DNA from 2 places in the Companilactobacillus paralimentarius genome. Region 2 is predicted to be linked to the other one. Evidence: predicted binding sites of a transcription regulator. Region 2 holds the regulator's gene; the other holds the start of a gene.
The links. Region 2 encodes Rex, which represses fermentation and respiration genes when NADH is low (regulators of the CRP and FNR family bind a similar motif). Its sites were predicted from a motif close to TTGTGAANTANTTCACAA; they were not measured.
Positions count from the first base shown of each region.

Region 1: a site for Rex is predicted at 5,595-5,612, ahead of ACI6PB_RS07265 (GntP family permease). Genes of this name have one in related genera too.

Region 1 is NZ_OY724131.1:1,502,827-1,511,106, reverse strand. Features, by position in the region: gene ribE (riboflavin synthase) at 1-222, shown strand, start outside; gene ribA (GTP cyclohydrolase II) at 212-1,414, shown strand; gene ribH (6,7-dimethyl-8-ribityllumazine synthase) at 1,416-1,895, shown strand; gene ACI6PB_RS07285 (aldo/keto reductase) at 1,914-2,759, opposite strand; gene ACI6PB_RS07280 (HAD-IA family hydrolase) at 2,874-3,533, opposite strand; gene ACI6PB_RS07275 (alpha/beta hydrolase family protein) at 3,558-4,283, opposite strand; gene ACI6PB_RS07270 (CdaR family transcriptional regulator) at 4,348-5,388, opposite strand; gene ACI6PB_RS07265 (GntP family permease) at 5,642-6,925, shown strand; gene ACI6PB_RS07260 (glycerate kinase) at 6,938-8,077, shown strand; gene ACI6PB_RS07255 (GNAT family N-acetyltransferase) at 8,129-8,280, opposite strand, start outside.
Region 2 is NZ_OY724131.1:2,018,203-2,026,482, forward strand. Features, by position in the region: gene ACI6PB_RS09870 (lysostaphin resistance A-like protein) at 19-645, shown strand; gene ACI6PB_RS09875 (cation:dicarboxylate symporter family transporter) at 732-2,012, opposite strand; gene manA (mannose-6-phosphate isomerase, class I) at 2,247-3,215, opposite strand; gene ACI6PB_RS09885 (redox-sensing transcriptional repressor Rex) at 3,235-3,885, opposite strand; gene ACI6PB_RS09890 (ABC-F family ATP-binding cassette domain-containing protein) at 4,022-5,932, shown strand; gene ACI6PB_RS09895 (DUF368 domain-containing protein) at 5,986-6,945, shown strand; gene ACI6PB_RS09900 (hypothetical protein) at 6,999-8,280, opposite strand, start outside.

The DNA.
Region 1 (8,280 bases), 520 kb from region 2:
CTACCAGATTTAATTGAGAAGGGTTCAATAGCCATCAACGGTGTCAGTCTGACTTTGATAAAAGTAACTGAACAAGATTTCCAAGTCGGTATTATTCCTTATACCAGTAAAGAAACTGTCCTAGGTGCTTTAAGCATTGGACAAACGGTCAATTTGGAAACGGATATTTTAGGAAAATACATTAATCAAGCATTTCAACGGGGGGATCAAAATGACAATTAAAGCAACTATTCAAAAAGTAGAACATGCTATTGAGGAGTTAAAGCAAGGCAAATTGATTATTGTAGCTGATTCAACAGAACGTGAAGCCGAGGGTGATATGATCGGTTTAGCCGATTTTGTAACTCCTGAAACAGTTAATTTTATGATTAAACATGCTAGAGGTTTGCTGTGCGCGCCAATGAGTGCTGATCGTGCCAAAAAGTTAGGTCTACATTTGATGACGAATTCGCATGATGCTTTTAATACAGCTTTTACAATCAGTACAGATGCCAAAACAACGACGACTGGTATTTCAGCTTTTGATCGTGCGAAGACCCTTAAAGAGTTGGCGACTTCCAATGATCCTGAAAATTTCTATCATCCAGGGCATATTTTCCCCTTAATTGCGAAAGACAATGGTGTATTAGAACGTGATGGACATACTGAAGCGGCAATGGATTTGGCTAAATTAGCTCAAGTGTCGCCAGTTGCTTATATCTGTGAAGTTGTTAAGGAAGACGGCAAAATGGCTCGTAGACCAGAATTAAAGGCCTTTGCCCAAGAGCATGAGATGTCTCTAATTACGATTACGGATATTGTTAATTATCGTTTTGCATGTGATGACAATGTTTTGACTGAAGTTTCAGATGTTGATTTACCAACTAAGTATGGTCATTTTCGTTTGAAGTCATTTACTTTCAAAGATGAACCAGTATTAGTAATTTATAAAGGTCAAATTACACAGCAGAAGTCTGTTTTGATGCGAATTCATTCAGAGTGTTTCACTGGCGATGTCTTAGGTTCAGAACGCTGTGATTGTGGTGAACAGTTAGCAGATGTTTTGCAAAAAATTGAGGATAACGGTTCTGGAGCACTGATTTATTTGAATCAAGAGGGCCGAGGAATCGGGTTAATAAATAAATTACGAGCTTATCAACTTCAGGATCAAGGTTTAGATACAATTGAGGCCAATGAAAAATTAGGTTTTCCAGCTGATCAACGAAATTATCGGATTGCAGCAGCTGTGTTGGAAAAGTTGAAAATTAAGTCCGTTTCACTGTTAACTAATAATCCCGATAAAATTGAACAACTACAACAAATGGGAATTGACGTTAATCGTGTGCCATTGGAAATGAAACCTAATGTTCATGATCAACATTATCTAGAAACTAAGAAACAAAAATTTCATCATTTGTTAAGTGAGGTTAAATAAAATGCCAGAAATTACAGGACAATTAAATGGCGAGAAGCTAAAGATAGCTATCGTGGTTGCCAAATTCAATGAGATTGTGACAGGTAAGTTATTAAAAGGAGCTCAGGAAAAATTATGGCAACTGAATGTTGCTAAACAGAATATTACCGTAGTCAAAGTTCCTGGAGCAATGGAAATTCCTCGAATTGTTAAGTTATTATCTGAAAGTGGTCGGTTTGATGGAATCATTGCTTTAGGAGCAGTTGTGAAGGGCGAAACGGCACACTTTGATTATGTTTGTGCTGAATCGGCTGCAGGTGTCAGTCAGGTTTCCCTAAATGGTTCAGTACCAGTAATGTACGGTATTTTGACCACTGAAAATATGGTTCAAGCACTGAACCGAGCTGGAGGTAAAGCTGGGAATAAAGGTTCTGAGTGTGCCGTTGATGTTGTAGAAGTAGCAAATTTAGAGCTAGAAATAAAAAATAACGTGAGAAGATGATTTTCTCACGTTAAGGATTTAAATAGTTTCAAGCGATGGTTCTTGAGTAGGTTTAGGATAATATTTGTCTAAAAGTCTTAGTTCATCTTCTGTGAATTGAACATCTATCGCAGCTAGATTACTTTGCATGTGTGTGACTGAACCAGTTTTAGGAATGCTAAGCAGGTCATGATTTCGAATAACCCAAGCCAAAAGTAATTGGTGAACAGAAATATTTTTAGCTTGAGCCATTTCTTTGATAACTGGTTTAATGTTTAAGTATTCGCTACCGTCAGAGCCAAATGGTGAATATCCGACAAAGGACATGTCATGCTGTTTTTGCCAAGGTAGAATTGAATATTCAATTCCGCGACTGCCAATGTTGTAGAGGTCTTCATTAATACGGCAGTTTTGACCATTTTCTAAATTAGAAAGTTCTTTTAAATCAGCCAAATCAAAGTTGGAAACACCCCAATTTTTAATGAGACCGGTCTGAACCATTTGTTCTAAGCCAAAAATTGTTTCAGAAAGTGGAGTGTCACCACGCCAATGAAGCAGGTAGAGATCTAAGTAATCAGTTTGTAGCCGTTTAAGACTCGCCTTGAGACTTGTTTTAATTAATTCTGGTGTAGCATGGAAAGGATAGAATTTAGAAATCAGTTGTAGATCTTCGCGATGATAATCTTTCATGACGTTGCCAACTAAGGATTCAGATAGGCCTTCACCATACATTTCGGCGGTATCAATTAAGTTAATACCATGATCTAAACCGTATCTGATGGCTTGCATTTCTGCTTCAGTTTGAGCCTGATTACCTTCACCAAGATGCCAAGTGCCAATACCGATAGCAGAAGTGTTTTGATGATTAAATGTAATGTATTTCATGAATAAGCCTCGCCTTCTAATAGTTATTATTATCTTAATTATAAAACAGTGTTTACGTTTTATATAAAAATACCAACCAATATTGGGATAAATTGGTTGGTATTTTGTTATCAATTATTTTAAGAAATTTAATGTTGCTGTTAAATCAGAAACCATATGTGTTGGCAAAATAGGCGATGGCGTTTCAATCTGTGGACGATTAATCCAGATGGAAGGCCAATTCATTTTATCAGCGGAGATAATGTCGCTGTCGTAACCTTCGGCAATGTGCCAGTGATTTTGAGCTGTAAAACCATATTCTTTTTCAACAGTTTTAAAGAAACGTAAATCAGGCTTGTAGGCATGAACATCTTCAGCAGTCCAAACATCGAATGGAACTTTGAGACTTTGAACGTTTTTATCGATGATATCCCATGAAGAATTTGACATAAGGATGAGTTGATAATTACGGTCAATAAGTGTCTGCAACGTATTAATTACTTCTGGAAATGGTTTTAAGTTCTGATGAGCAATTAAAACATCAACGAAGTACTTTTCAAATTGATGTTCTAAACCAAATTGGTAATCTAAATGAATTAGATTATTTCGAGTAAGTAAATCGTAATCTAAATAGGGGTGCATATTATTACGATCATCCTGATAATTTTGAAAACGTTGGCGAGCAAGTGTTGAATCAACTCCAATTTTACGAGCTAATTTTTCGATTTCATCGTAAGTGTTGTTTTCATTTAGTAAAGTGCCATAACAGTCGAAGGTGAGATATTTTTTTGACATGACAAAGGCCTCTTTTTTATAGAATTATGATAACCAATCAAAAATATTTTGAATATTATTGCTCCAAACTTTCCAAGAGTGATCACCCTCAACTGGTATCCAAGTATAATGACCTTTGGCGTGAATAGATAGGAAGTTTTTGAACATGACATTGTCTTCATGCATAAAGTCAGTATCACCACAGAGAGTCAAAATAGGTAATTTGGGTTGACGATTATTATAAATATTAATTAATTGATTCTTAGCAATTTTTTCAGGACTATCAAAAATGGCATTGAAAGTATCTTTTGTCATAGGACATTTAGGATTATCTCGGAAGTGCTCAATGTCGGTAATAGGTGATAGAGCAGCCACTTTACCAAATTTATCTGGATTTTTAAAAGCAAATTTCAAGGCACCATAACCCCCCATACTTGAACCAACAATGTAATTTTTAGATGGATCTTTAGAAATAGGTAGTAGTTTTTGCATTTTAGGCATAAGTTCATCCATAAAGAAAGAATAGTAGGAAATGAATTTAGAATCAGAGTAAAAAGAATTCAAGCCATCGGGCATGATGATAGCCATATTGTATTTACGAGCAATTTCCTCAATGTAAACATGTTTACTCCAAGCAGTACTATCACCTGTGTAGCCATGCAGTAACCAAACTGCCGTGTAATCTGTTTCATCAGTATCAGGAATAACAACAGAAGTTTTGAAGTATGTATGTAAGTAGTTTGTACGATAACTAAGATTCATTAATACCATTATTAGGCCTCTCAATATCAATTATTAGTATTTATGAAAATGGTAAACATAATTCTAAAAAAATTCAATGTTCATAAAGATATTTCTTGAAATGTAAATAGTTGGTATACAGTTCAAGCATGTCAGTAATATCGTGCAAATCAAGATTGAAATAGTCAGAAATTTTGTTTAATCGATAATTAGTCGTGTTCCGATGAACATTCAATCTAGTTGAAGTGTCGGTCACATTACCATTTGATTTGAAGTAACAATCGAGAGTGTCAATTAATTCAGTACCAGCTCTTGTTTTAAGTAAATTCTTGAAAGTATTAATGATTTTGTCTGAATAGAGTTGGCTTTGGAGTAATTTATTGAGAAAACTGATTTGGTAATAGTAGTAGATATCAGTTAGTTGCAATTCATAAACGACTTTAATAGTATCAATCGCTTGTTGAACAGCTTTTTTCAAATTGGTACTCTGATTACTGATACCAATCATGATTTGGTTGAGTTGACTAAATTTTAGATATTTTTCTAAATTGTCGGTGTTACGGGTGATAATCAATTGTTGATGCGGTGTTTTACTGAAATAGAAGTCACCTTCAAGAATTGTGGGTTGATTATCTGTTTCGAGGATAACGGCATAGCGCTTTAATTCTAGATTGATATTCAAAGCTTGAGCTCGGGACTTCAATTCTACGTTTTCAGAGATATTGTCGATTGTCGTCCATTGATAAAGAAAATGATTTAATGATTCTTTACGTTGATTTTCAGCCTTAGAACTATTGATCTGAGTAATTAGTAATTCAGTTGATACCTTCAGTAGTGAAGCTAATGGGGTAACTTTCTCAGGATCACCAGTGATACCGATAACGCCAATTGTTTTGCCTTGAAATTCGACAGGGATGTTCACACCAGGCTGTCCGAATTTACCAAAGGATTCAATCATAGGCTTGGTTTTACCACTTTCAATAGTTTCAATGGCACCAATGTGTAGAGTATTGATACGGTCCTTATTACCACTAGCGATAATATAACCTTTTTCATTCATCATATTAATATTGTACGGAATACTTTCCATCATCCGATCAACAATGGATTGTGCTAATTTGGGGTCTAATTTCATAATTTTATCCTTGTTAAAGATTAAGCAAAGTTGCCTAGAAGCTTAAATCTGATATTTGTGCATATAAATATTTTACATTATTTTAAATTTTAAAAACATTGATTTATCAAGAAAATACATTATTTTTTAATATATTATCCAATTATTTTTGTGCATATGTACATTGATTTAGTAAATCTATCAAGGTATTATACAAAAGTTAATAATTGTTCAATATTTAACAATTACCGTGTTTTTGAGGAGGATATTAAAAATGGTTATTGCTTGGTGGGCAGCCTTGTTAGGTTTGCTTTTAGCAATTGGATTGATTTTGTTCAGAGTTAATCCTATTTATGCATTGATTTTGGGAGCAATTGTTGGTTGCTTAATTGGAGGAATGAATCTTTCACAGACAACCGATGTAATTGTCAAAGGTAGTTCTGGCGTTATGGGGACAATTATCCGTGTTATTGCGGCCGGAGTTTTAGCTGGAGTAATGATGGAATCAGGTGCAGCTAATGTGATCGCATCTAATATCGTCAATCATTTCAGCGATAAATTAGCTATTTTAGCTTTGGCTTTATCGACAATGGTCTTAACTGGTGTAGGAATCTTTATTCCTGTGGCCGTTTTGATTGTGGCACCGATTGCTTTAGAAGTTGGTCAAAAGATGCATTACAGTAAACTTTCATTATTAGTAGCTCTTTCTGGTGGGGGTAAAGCTGGAAATATCATCTCACCTAATCCTAATACGATTGCAGCTGCCAAAAGTTTTAATGTTGAGCTTTCACAAGTTATGATTGCAGACTTTGTGCCAGCAATTGTTGGTTTGATCGTAACGGTACTTTTAGCAACATTGATCAAGAATAAAGGAACTTTTGTTTCGGCAGATCATAAGTTTGAGACTAAAGAGGATAAGGATTTACCAAGTCTGAGGGCTGCAATTGTGACGCCATTAGTGGCTGTTATTTTACTTTTGATTACACCTGTAGGCGATATTTTGGGAATTAAGGCGTTAGCCACATTTAATTTAGATGCAATGTATATTTTACCAATTGCCGGACTGGTTGGAACTTTAGCAATGGGACAACGTAAAAAGTTTTTGAAATATATGTCAGGTGGATTGGCACGAATGACTGACGTAGTGTTGATTTTAATTGGCGCTGGTGCGATCGCTGGCTTAGTTTCAGCATCTGATTTACCACAAAAAGTAGTTGAGATAGTCAAAGTTTCGGGAATCTCCGGAACCTTCTTAGCTCCAATTGCTGGTATTTTAATGGCTGCAGCAACAGCATCAACTTCTACTGGTGTTATCTTGGCATCAAACTCATTCAGCAAATCAATCATGTCCTTCGGTATTTCTGGTACAGGTGCTGCAGCGATGGTTCATACTGGAGCAACTGTCATCGACCAATTGCCACATGGTAACTATTTCCACGTAACGGCCAAAGCTGTTGATATGCACTTTAAGGAAAGAATGAGTGTTGTTTTGTGGGAAATGCTAGTTGGACTTTCAATGACGATTGTAGCAACATTAATGTATGGAAATTTGTTCTAGAGGTGGATTATGATGAAAATAGTTTTGGCTCCAGATTCATATAAAAATTCATTAACAGCTAAAGAGGTCGCTACGGCGATGCACAAAGGATTTGCTAAAGTTTATCCGGAAGCAGATTTTATTGATGTGCCAATGGCCGATGGTGGCGAGGGAACCGTTCAATCTTTAGTAGATGATAAAAACGGACAAATCATTACGGAAGAGGTAATTAATCCTTTAGGCCGTAAAACGGAAGCTCATTATGGCTTGATTGCTGACGGCAAAGTAGCCGTGATCGAAATGGCAGAGGCTAGTGGAATCCAATATATTAATCAATTTACGCAAAATCCTTATATTACAACAACTTTTGGAACGGGTGAGTTGATTAAATCGGCTATCCAAAAAGGTGCTAAAACAATTATCATCGGAATTGGTGGATCAGCAACTAATGACGGTGGTGCTGGTATGGCTCAAGCGTTAGGAGCTCACTTATTAGATGAAAAAGGTCAAGAACTTCAATATGGTGGGGCCATGTTGGAAAAATTAGACAAGATCGATGCATCGGCTATGTTGCCGGAATTAGCTGATGTGAAAGTTATTATCGCTTCGGATGTGACAAATCCACTAACTGGTCCTAATGGTGCCAGTCATGTATTCGGTCCGCAAAAAGGTGCTAATGAAGAGATGGTCGAATTCTTAGATAAAGCTTTGTCTCATTATGCTGATATTTTAAAGAGGGATCTTGGAAAAGATTTAAAACAAGTCCCTGGAGCTGGTGCCGCAGGTGGATTGGGAGCTGGACTATTAGCCTTCACACATTCGGAAATGCGCTCAGGAGTTGACATAGTAGTCGACTATACAGATTTAAAAGATAAGGTAAAAGATGCTGATGTGGTAGTGACTGGTGAAGGTCAAATTGACTTTCAAACCAAATTTGGCAAGACACCAATTGGCGTTGCTAAAGCGACCAAAGCGGTTAATCCTCAAGCAACAGTCATCGCGATTGCTGGTTCTGTCGGTGAAAAAATATCAGAACTTTATCCTTTAGGAATTGATGCAATCTTTACTTGTGTACCTGGTGTAGAGGAATTATCAAAGGCAATTCAGGATACTGATAAGAATTTGCAACAAGTTTCGGAGAATATTGCTCGTTTGATTAAGAATACTAAATAAGAAACAACACCTATTCAGGGATGTAATTTGTTATCCTGAATAGGTGTTGTTTTAGTTTTCTTTTCTTTTCATGTACAGAATAGGGTAAGGATTACCTGCATCGTCAGTCTCGGTTCTTCGATAAGTTTCAAATCCAAGATATTCGTAGAATCCGATAGCCTGCGGATTTTGTTCGTTAACTGTCAGTTTATTTACATCAAAAT
Region 2 (8,280 bases):
AAAATGTAAGGAGTAATCATGAATTTTCCCAAAAATCAATTCTTCACCCTGTTAACATATATCCTTTTGTTACTGCTGGGTAGTGTTCTAAACATGTTGTCAATCACTGGTTCAATCTATTTCGTTATTATCACATTAGGTGCCCTAATTGCCACTGGTCTTATGATGTATCTGGTAAAACTAAATGGCCCAAATGATTTCGAAGAAAAAACCGATTTGAATCATAATTTACAATGGATCATTTTAGGAACTATCGGTGCGATTGCCCTCCAATACGGAGTTGGCTTTATTGACCAATTAATTTTCCATACTAGTACCCATTCACAAAACACTATGCAATTGTTATTGATGGTCAAAGCTTATCCATACTACTTCTTGTACGTATTGATCTGTGCGCCTATCATGGAAGAAATCGTCTTTAGACGCATCTTCTTCGCTAATATGATCAAGCCAACTAACATCTATATTGCTGCTATCATTTCAGCATTGTTATTTGCCTTCATGCATCAAGATACCAGATTCATCGTTTATGTAGCCATGGGGCTTTGGTTCTCATTTGTTTATTACAAATCAAAAAACATTTATGCCAGTGCTGGTAGCCACATTCTGATGAATGCCATTGTTTTAACTTTAAGTATGCGTTAATTAAAATTATGAATATACTGAAAAAACAGCCCATCGATTGATAGGCTGTTTCTTTGTGTTTAAATCATTTTTTACTACGCGGATTATTATTCCCCACGCTTGTAGGATGCAACGTACTTTTCCCGTTTATCCTCATCAAATTCTTTTTCACTCTTAGCGATAATAATTGTTGCTAGAGAGTTACCGACGACGTTAACGGCGGTACGTCCCATATCTACGAGACGGTCGATACCGGCAATGAAGGTCAAACCTTGCATTGGCACACCAATGGTTGATACCGTGGCTAAGAGTACAACAAACGATGCTCCAGGTACCCCGGCCATCCCCTTAGATGTTAACATCAATACGACCACAAGGGTAATTTGTTGTCCTAAACTTAAGTGAATATTATAGGCTTGTGCTAAAAATAGTGCAGCTAATGATTGATAGATAGCTGAGCCATCCAAATTAAAAGTATATCCAGTTGGAATAACGAAACTGACAATACCTTTAGAGGCACCATACTTTTGCATCTTTTCCATCATTTTAGGAAGAGCTGCTTCTGAACTGGCAGTTGTAAAAGCTAAAGTTACTTCATTTTCAATAATTCTGAATAATTCATAGAAACGAACATGGAACAAATGTCCAACTCCAGCCATAACGACAAAGACGAAAAATGCCATGGTTGCATAAGCAATCAGAATGAACAATGCCAATGGTTTCAAAGAGTTAAAGCCCATTTCACCAACAGTAACACCGATCAAAGCACAAACACCAATAGGAGCTAAACGCATAACCCAGTTAGTAACTTTGAACATAACGTTGGCAACAGCATTTAAAGTATCAGTAATAATCTGACCTTGTTTGCCAATAGAAGCTGTTCCCAATCCGAATAGGACTGAGAAGAAGATGATTGGTAACATATCACCCTTACCTAATGATTCAAAAATATTAGTTGGGATAATGCTCATCAAGATTGACCAAATACCCGAATGTTTGGCAGTTTTGGCAGTAGCTGTGTATTGACTAATATCCGAACCTTTTAGACTATGTACATCGATAAAGGTACCGGGATGTGTAACATTAGCGACAATAATACCAATAATAATCGCTAATGTTGTCATTATTTCAAAATAAATTAAAGTCTTTAATCCAATTCGGCCTAACTTCTTAATATCACCCATATTGGCGATACCAACTGTTAAACAAGAGATAACAATCGGTAACACAATCATCTGAATCATTGAGATAAACATTGTACCAATGTTCTGCATTACCTGAATAGCAGCTTTATTTTGATAAAAGACCTGACCAAGGATAATACCTAAAATCAAACCAATAATAATTTGCCAGCCTAAACTGACTCGAAAAAATCGTCGTTTTTGCACTTTAAAGTCCCCTTTGAAATCAACATAGTTTTAATTATAGAAGACTTTTTGTAAAAAATGAAATTGATAACGGTTTCAAATTAGAATATTTTTCATTTAATTCATTTTCACGAACAATAATTAGTGTCAATCGTAAAATAGTTCTATTTTTGCTTAATTCAGCCAATAAAAAAAACAGAACATACGGTTTTTTCAAATCGATATTCTGCATTTTTTACGTTATTTAATATTTATCTAATCTTCGCCTGATTCTGAAGCAATAATATCCAAATCGCCAGAAAGTGTCCATGAATCAACAGTTGCTGGAACAATTAAATGAATACCCTTGCTCAAATCATAGTCTTTTCCATCAACAGTAATCTTACCTTGACCATTAATTACAGAAATCAAAGTATACTTACCGATTTGATGATGTAATTTGACTGGTTCTTTAATTTCCCAGTGATAAACTGAGAAGAATGGTGATACAGGTGGTTGAACAAATGTTGTAAACTTGTTCTTACCCTCTTCTTTTGATTCAATGTTTAATTGTGGGTCTTTATGAGGAACTGTAATCGTATCCTCTGACTGCTTGATGTGAAGGTCACGCTTCTTACCTGTAGACTTCTCAACACGGTCGTAGTCATACAAACGATATGTTGTATCACTACTTTGTTGTGTCTCTAGAGCCATAATACCCTTGTTCAAGGCGTGAACAGTACCACTTGGTACGTAGTAGAAGTCACCAGTTTTAACTGGAACTTTTCTCAATAGATGATCCCAGTCACCTGATTCAATCATCTTATCAAGTTCAGCTTTATTTTTAGCATTGTGACCATAGATCAAGTATGAACCTGGTTCCGCATCAATAATGTACCAGCATTCTGTCTTACCTAATTCATGCTCATGCTCTGCTGCATATTCGTTATCAGGGTGAACTTGAACAGATAGGCTAGCTTCAGCATCCAAAATCTTTGTTAAAAGTGGGAAAACTTTTCCCTTAGGATTACCAAATAGTTCACCGTGATTTTTCCAAAGATCATCAACATATTGACCAGCAAATTCGCCATTTTCAACTTGTGATCTACCATGTGGATGACCTGAAATAGCCCAGCATTCACCAATAGTGCCATCTGGAATATTGTAACCAAATTTAGTTTCTAGCTTTCTTCCACCCCAAATTTTTTCGTGGAATACAGGCTTTAAGAACAATGGTTCACTCATAATACTTTCCCCCAAAAAATTATTCTTGCTCTTCCTTCATTGACTTATCACGATCTAAGAAGAAAATCAAAGTCTGCAATTCATTAGCCAAATCAACATAATGAACGCGGATACTACTTGGAACGTTGATAATTACCGGTGTAAAGTTTAGAATTCCTCTAACTCCAGCATCAGACAATAAATCAGCTGTTGTTTGAGCTGCGTTTGAAGAAACTGTCAAGATACAGACATCAATTTGTTGCAAATGAAGCTGTTCCTTCAATTCAGATATATCATAAACAGGAACGCCACTCTTAACTGTACCGACAATTTCCTTATTAATATCAAAAGCTGCCGCAATTCGAACATTATTAGTCCGAGAAAAGTTATAATTTAGTAAGGCGTTACCTAAATTACCTACACCGACTAAAGCTACGTTAGTACGCTTGTCTTGATTTAAGAGTTTTTTAAAGAAAGCTACTAAATCGTTTACATCGTAGCCATAACCGCGTTTTCCAAGTGCTCCTAGATATGAGAAGTCACGTCTTATTGTAGCACTATCTATCTTGACCCCTTCTGATAATTCTCCAGAAGAGATCTTTTTTGTACCTTCATCTTTTAAAAATTGAAAATACCGATAATAAATTGGTAAACGCTTTATTGTTGCGTTTGGAACTGTTGTTTTTGTCATAATTTACCACCATATGTGTGTCATTTCACTAACATTTATAGTAAATAAAAATCAACAAAAACGCAACACGTTAAACCTATAAAGACATAATTTATTAAATAATGCTAAAATTGTGAATACATAAAGGAGTTTGAAATTGATTTTATTACAAGCACAAAACATTACAAAAAATTTTGGTACTAAGAAGCTGTTCTCTAATGTCAGCTTCGAAGTACAGGATAATAGCAGGATTGGTCTAGTCGGCCGAAATGGTGTCGGCAAATCAACTATGCTCAAAATTATTTCCGATCAGGAAAGTTATAATAGTGGAAATATTGCTCTAAAAAAGGATACAAATATCGGTTACCTTGCTCAGGATTCCGGTTTAAATAGTGAAAATAAAATTTTTGACGAGATGGAACATGTTTTTGACTATCTAAAAGAACAAGAAAAAAAGATGCATGTCTTAGAAGAAAAACTTGCTGACCCCAATATTCAAGACTACGACAACATCTTGAAACAATACGATCAATTACAAAATACATTCCGTCAAGAAAATGGTTACGGTTATCAATCAGAAATCCGTAGTGTTCTCAAAGGATTTGGATTTGATGAAGATGTTTGGCAAGCTCAAATATCAACCCTTTCTGGTGGTGAGCGTTCACGTTTAGCTATGGCTAAAATGCTATTGGAACATCATGATATTTTACTTTTGGATGAACCAACAAACCATTTGGACATCAATACAGTGGAATGGCTTGAAGGTTATCTCAAAAATTATCGTGGGGCGCTAGTCATCGTATCCCATGATCAATACTTTTTAGACAAAGCTGTTACTGAAATTGTTGAGATCAACCATCACTCTTCAACACACTACTCTGGTAACTATACTTTCTACTTGCAAGAAAAGAAAAAGAATCAAGAAGTAGCTTGGAAACATTATGAAGAACAACAGGCTGAAATCAAAAAGACCGAAGAATACATTCAAAAGAATATTGTCCGTGCTTCTACCACTAAGATGGCCCAAAGTCGTCGTAAAAAGCTTGAACACATGGATGTCTTAGATCGTCCTGATAGTGACCAAGGTTCCGTTCACTTTAAATTTCAAATTGATAAAGAAAGTGGAAACGACGTATTGCTAGTCAAAGATGCCGCTATCGGTTATGAGAATCACATCATGTCCGAACCAATCAATCTAGATGTCAAGAAAGGAGAACGTGTCGGTATCATTGGACCTAACGGTATCGGTAAATCAACTTTTCTAAAATCTATCTTGGGACAAATTCCAATGATCAAGGGAACAACTCAGTTTGGTGCTAATGTTGAAGTTGGTTACTATGACCAGAATTTGAAAAATCTTGATCCTAAAAAAGATGTTCTCCATGAAATCTGGGATATCTACCCTCGCTTAGACGAGCAAGTAATTCGTAATATGTTGGGAGCCTTTCTCTTCAGTGGTGACGATGTACTCAAACCTGTTGCCGGTCTATCTGGTGGTGAAAAGGCTCGATTAACTCTGACGAAACTAGCTATGGAACACGATAATTTCTTAATCATGGACGAACCTACTAACCACTTGGATATTGACAGCAAGGAAGTTCTTGAAGATGCCTTGAAGAATTTTGAAGGAACTGTTCTTTTCGTTTCCCATGATCGTTACCTTTTGAATACTTTAGCTGATCGTATCGTTGATATTGGTGAACACGGTAGCAAGATTTATCTTGGTGACTACGATTATTACGTGGAAAAAACAACTGATCATCCAACTGAAGAAACACAAACAACTGCTAATGTCAGTGAAAAGAAAGTTCAGTATCAACAGTCCAAGGAACAACAAAAACAAGAACGTAAATTACGTCGTCAAGTTGAAGACTTAGAGAAACAGATTGCTGAACTGGAAGATAAAAATACCGCTATTCAAAAAGAAATGACTAAAGATGAAAATCTGACTTCTTATAGCAAGTTAGCCGATCTTCAAAAGGAACTCGACGAAAATAAACAACAACAGGACAAAGTTGAAGAAGAATGGACTGAAAAATCTATTGAACTAGAAGACTTTACCGACTAGAAAGTAAAACAAAACATTGTCCAACTCTTAGACCAGTGCAGTGATCATCAAATATGATCGCCACACTGGTTTTTTTGGATAAAAAACTGGTTTCAACATTTTTGTTGCCCACATTCTTTAAATTTGATAACTTAATTCATAAAGAATATTTCCAAAGGAGCATAACAATAAAACAAGAAAATTTCTTAATCAGATTCTTTAAGGGTGTCATTATCGCTTTAGGCTTCATTTTACCAGGAGTTTCCGGTGGTGTTTTAGCCGCTATCATGGGGATCTACGAACGAATGTTGAGTTTTATGGCCCACATTCGTCAGAATTTTAAACGCGACTTCCTCTACTTCTTACCCATCGGAATTGGTGGTATTGTCGGAATCGGTATTTTGTCTAAACCTCTTGATTATCTTTTGCAAAATTACCAAGTGATCGTCCTTTGGGGGTTTGCCGGAACAATTATCGGAACTCTACCGACCTTGTTTAAAGAGTCGACATCCCAAACATCTCGAGATAAATATGACCTTACTTGGTTCTTAGCCAGTTTTGTTGGTGGAGGAGTTTTCCTCTTCTTCATGAGTGAAATATTCGGAACTATTCCCGCCAACTTCTTCGGTTTCGTTATCGCAGGTATCTTAATTGCACTGGGAGTCTTGGTACCCGGATTAAGTCCTTCAAATTTATTGATTATTTTAGGACTCTATACACCAATGCTAAAAGGTTTTAAAACTTTTGATCCACTAGTCTTTATTCCCATTGCCATCGGTGGTGTAATCTCATTACTGACATTCTCCAAAGCTATGGAAAAATTGATTCAGCAACATCATTCAAGGGTTTATCACTTCATTTTGGGTATCGTCCTAGCCAGTACGGTTCTGATTCTGATTCCTAATCCATATACAAATGATGGTATTTCTTATATTGGCACAACTGGCCCTGATATTATCTTAAGTTTGGTTTTCTTCGTTATCGGTTGCGTATTAGCACTCTGGATGAGTAGTTTAGAAGAACGTTACAAATAAAATTACGAAAAAAATACTGCCAATAGACTTTTAAAATCTATCGGCAGTATTTTTTATATTGTTTCACTCAGTGTCCATTCAATTTTGCCCGTATAATCGCCTGCAAGGTTAGGAAATTCATTCTTCAATAGAATACCGTCCTCTTCACTCCAAGCGTCTGTAACGTCCGTATTTTGGCTTTCACCACTATTAACAGTATCCTGTTGGGCAATTAATGTATCATCATTCAAAGATTTTGCATTCAAATCCTTATCAATGAAGTACAGTGGTTCAGAATAGCTACTATCTTCTTTATTAAACAGACCTGTTGATTGGGCTGATAATTTCCATTTAGTTCCCGTGCTATTTACATCAATATCCCAATTTCCCGAACGTTTGACGTATTCACCTATCTTGGAACCAGCATTAATTGTTTGAAAACGATAATTATCAACTTCTAATTGTAAATTCTTTTTTGGCTTAATCTTAACTTTATATTCCAAAGTGTTAGAAATACGATCCTTGGAATCTGATAATTTCAACTTGAATGTATAAGTCTTATCAGCTTCCAAACCATTTAACGTATAAGGAATGTCATAAGTTCCTGTCTTAACACCCTTATCAACTTGAATGTCACCCTTTTGTACACCAGAAAGTTTGTTGCCATCTTGGTCATAAACTTCCAAATTACTTAATAGCTCTTCACCATCAAAAGTTGACCCTTTCAAATAAGAAATATTACCTTGAAAATGAGCTTCATCACCCAAATTTAATTCCTGTGACAATGAATTAGTATTCTCAATATGTAAAACTTCATTATCAATTACAAAATCAGGACTCATCGTATCACCAGTATAATTATCGGCCTGATAACTAGTATTGACTCCTGACACACTAGTTGTTATTGGCGTGGAACTTTCTGGTCCCTTAACAGTTCCATAAACTTCAATATTAGAATTATCTCCAATTGCATTCATTGATGGAATCGTCACATCAAATCCTTTTACAGTCTTATAACTTGGTGGATCAGTCTCATACTTACCTGGAATCGTTATCGTGACATCCTTTAAATCGGACTTATTAATTTCTTGCGTTTTAGTAGTGCCATCTTCATCTTGATAGGTCATTTTACCAATGACACCATTTGCATCACCATTGTATTCAACATTCTCTGGCAATCCAACTGTAGCTTTGATTTCACCTGACTCAGAAATACCACCACTATAGGCCAATTTCTGTTCTAATTTAATTTCATCACCATCACTAGTTGATAATTCTTTAGTGCTGCCTAAAGTCTTACTACTATTTTTTGTGACATCAGTTATCTGTGAAGTTCCCTTCATATCAACAATCGAA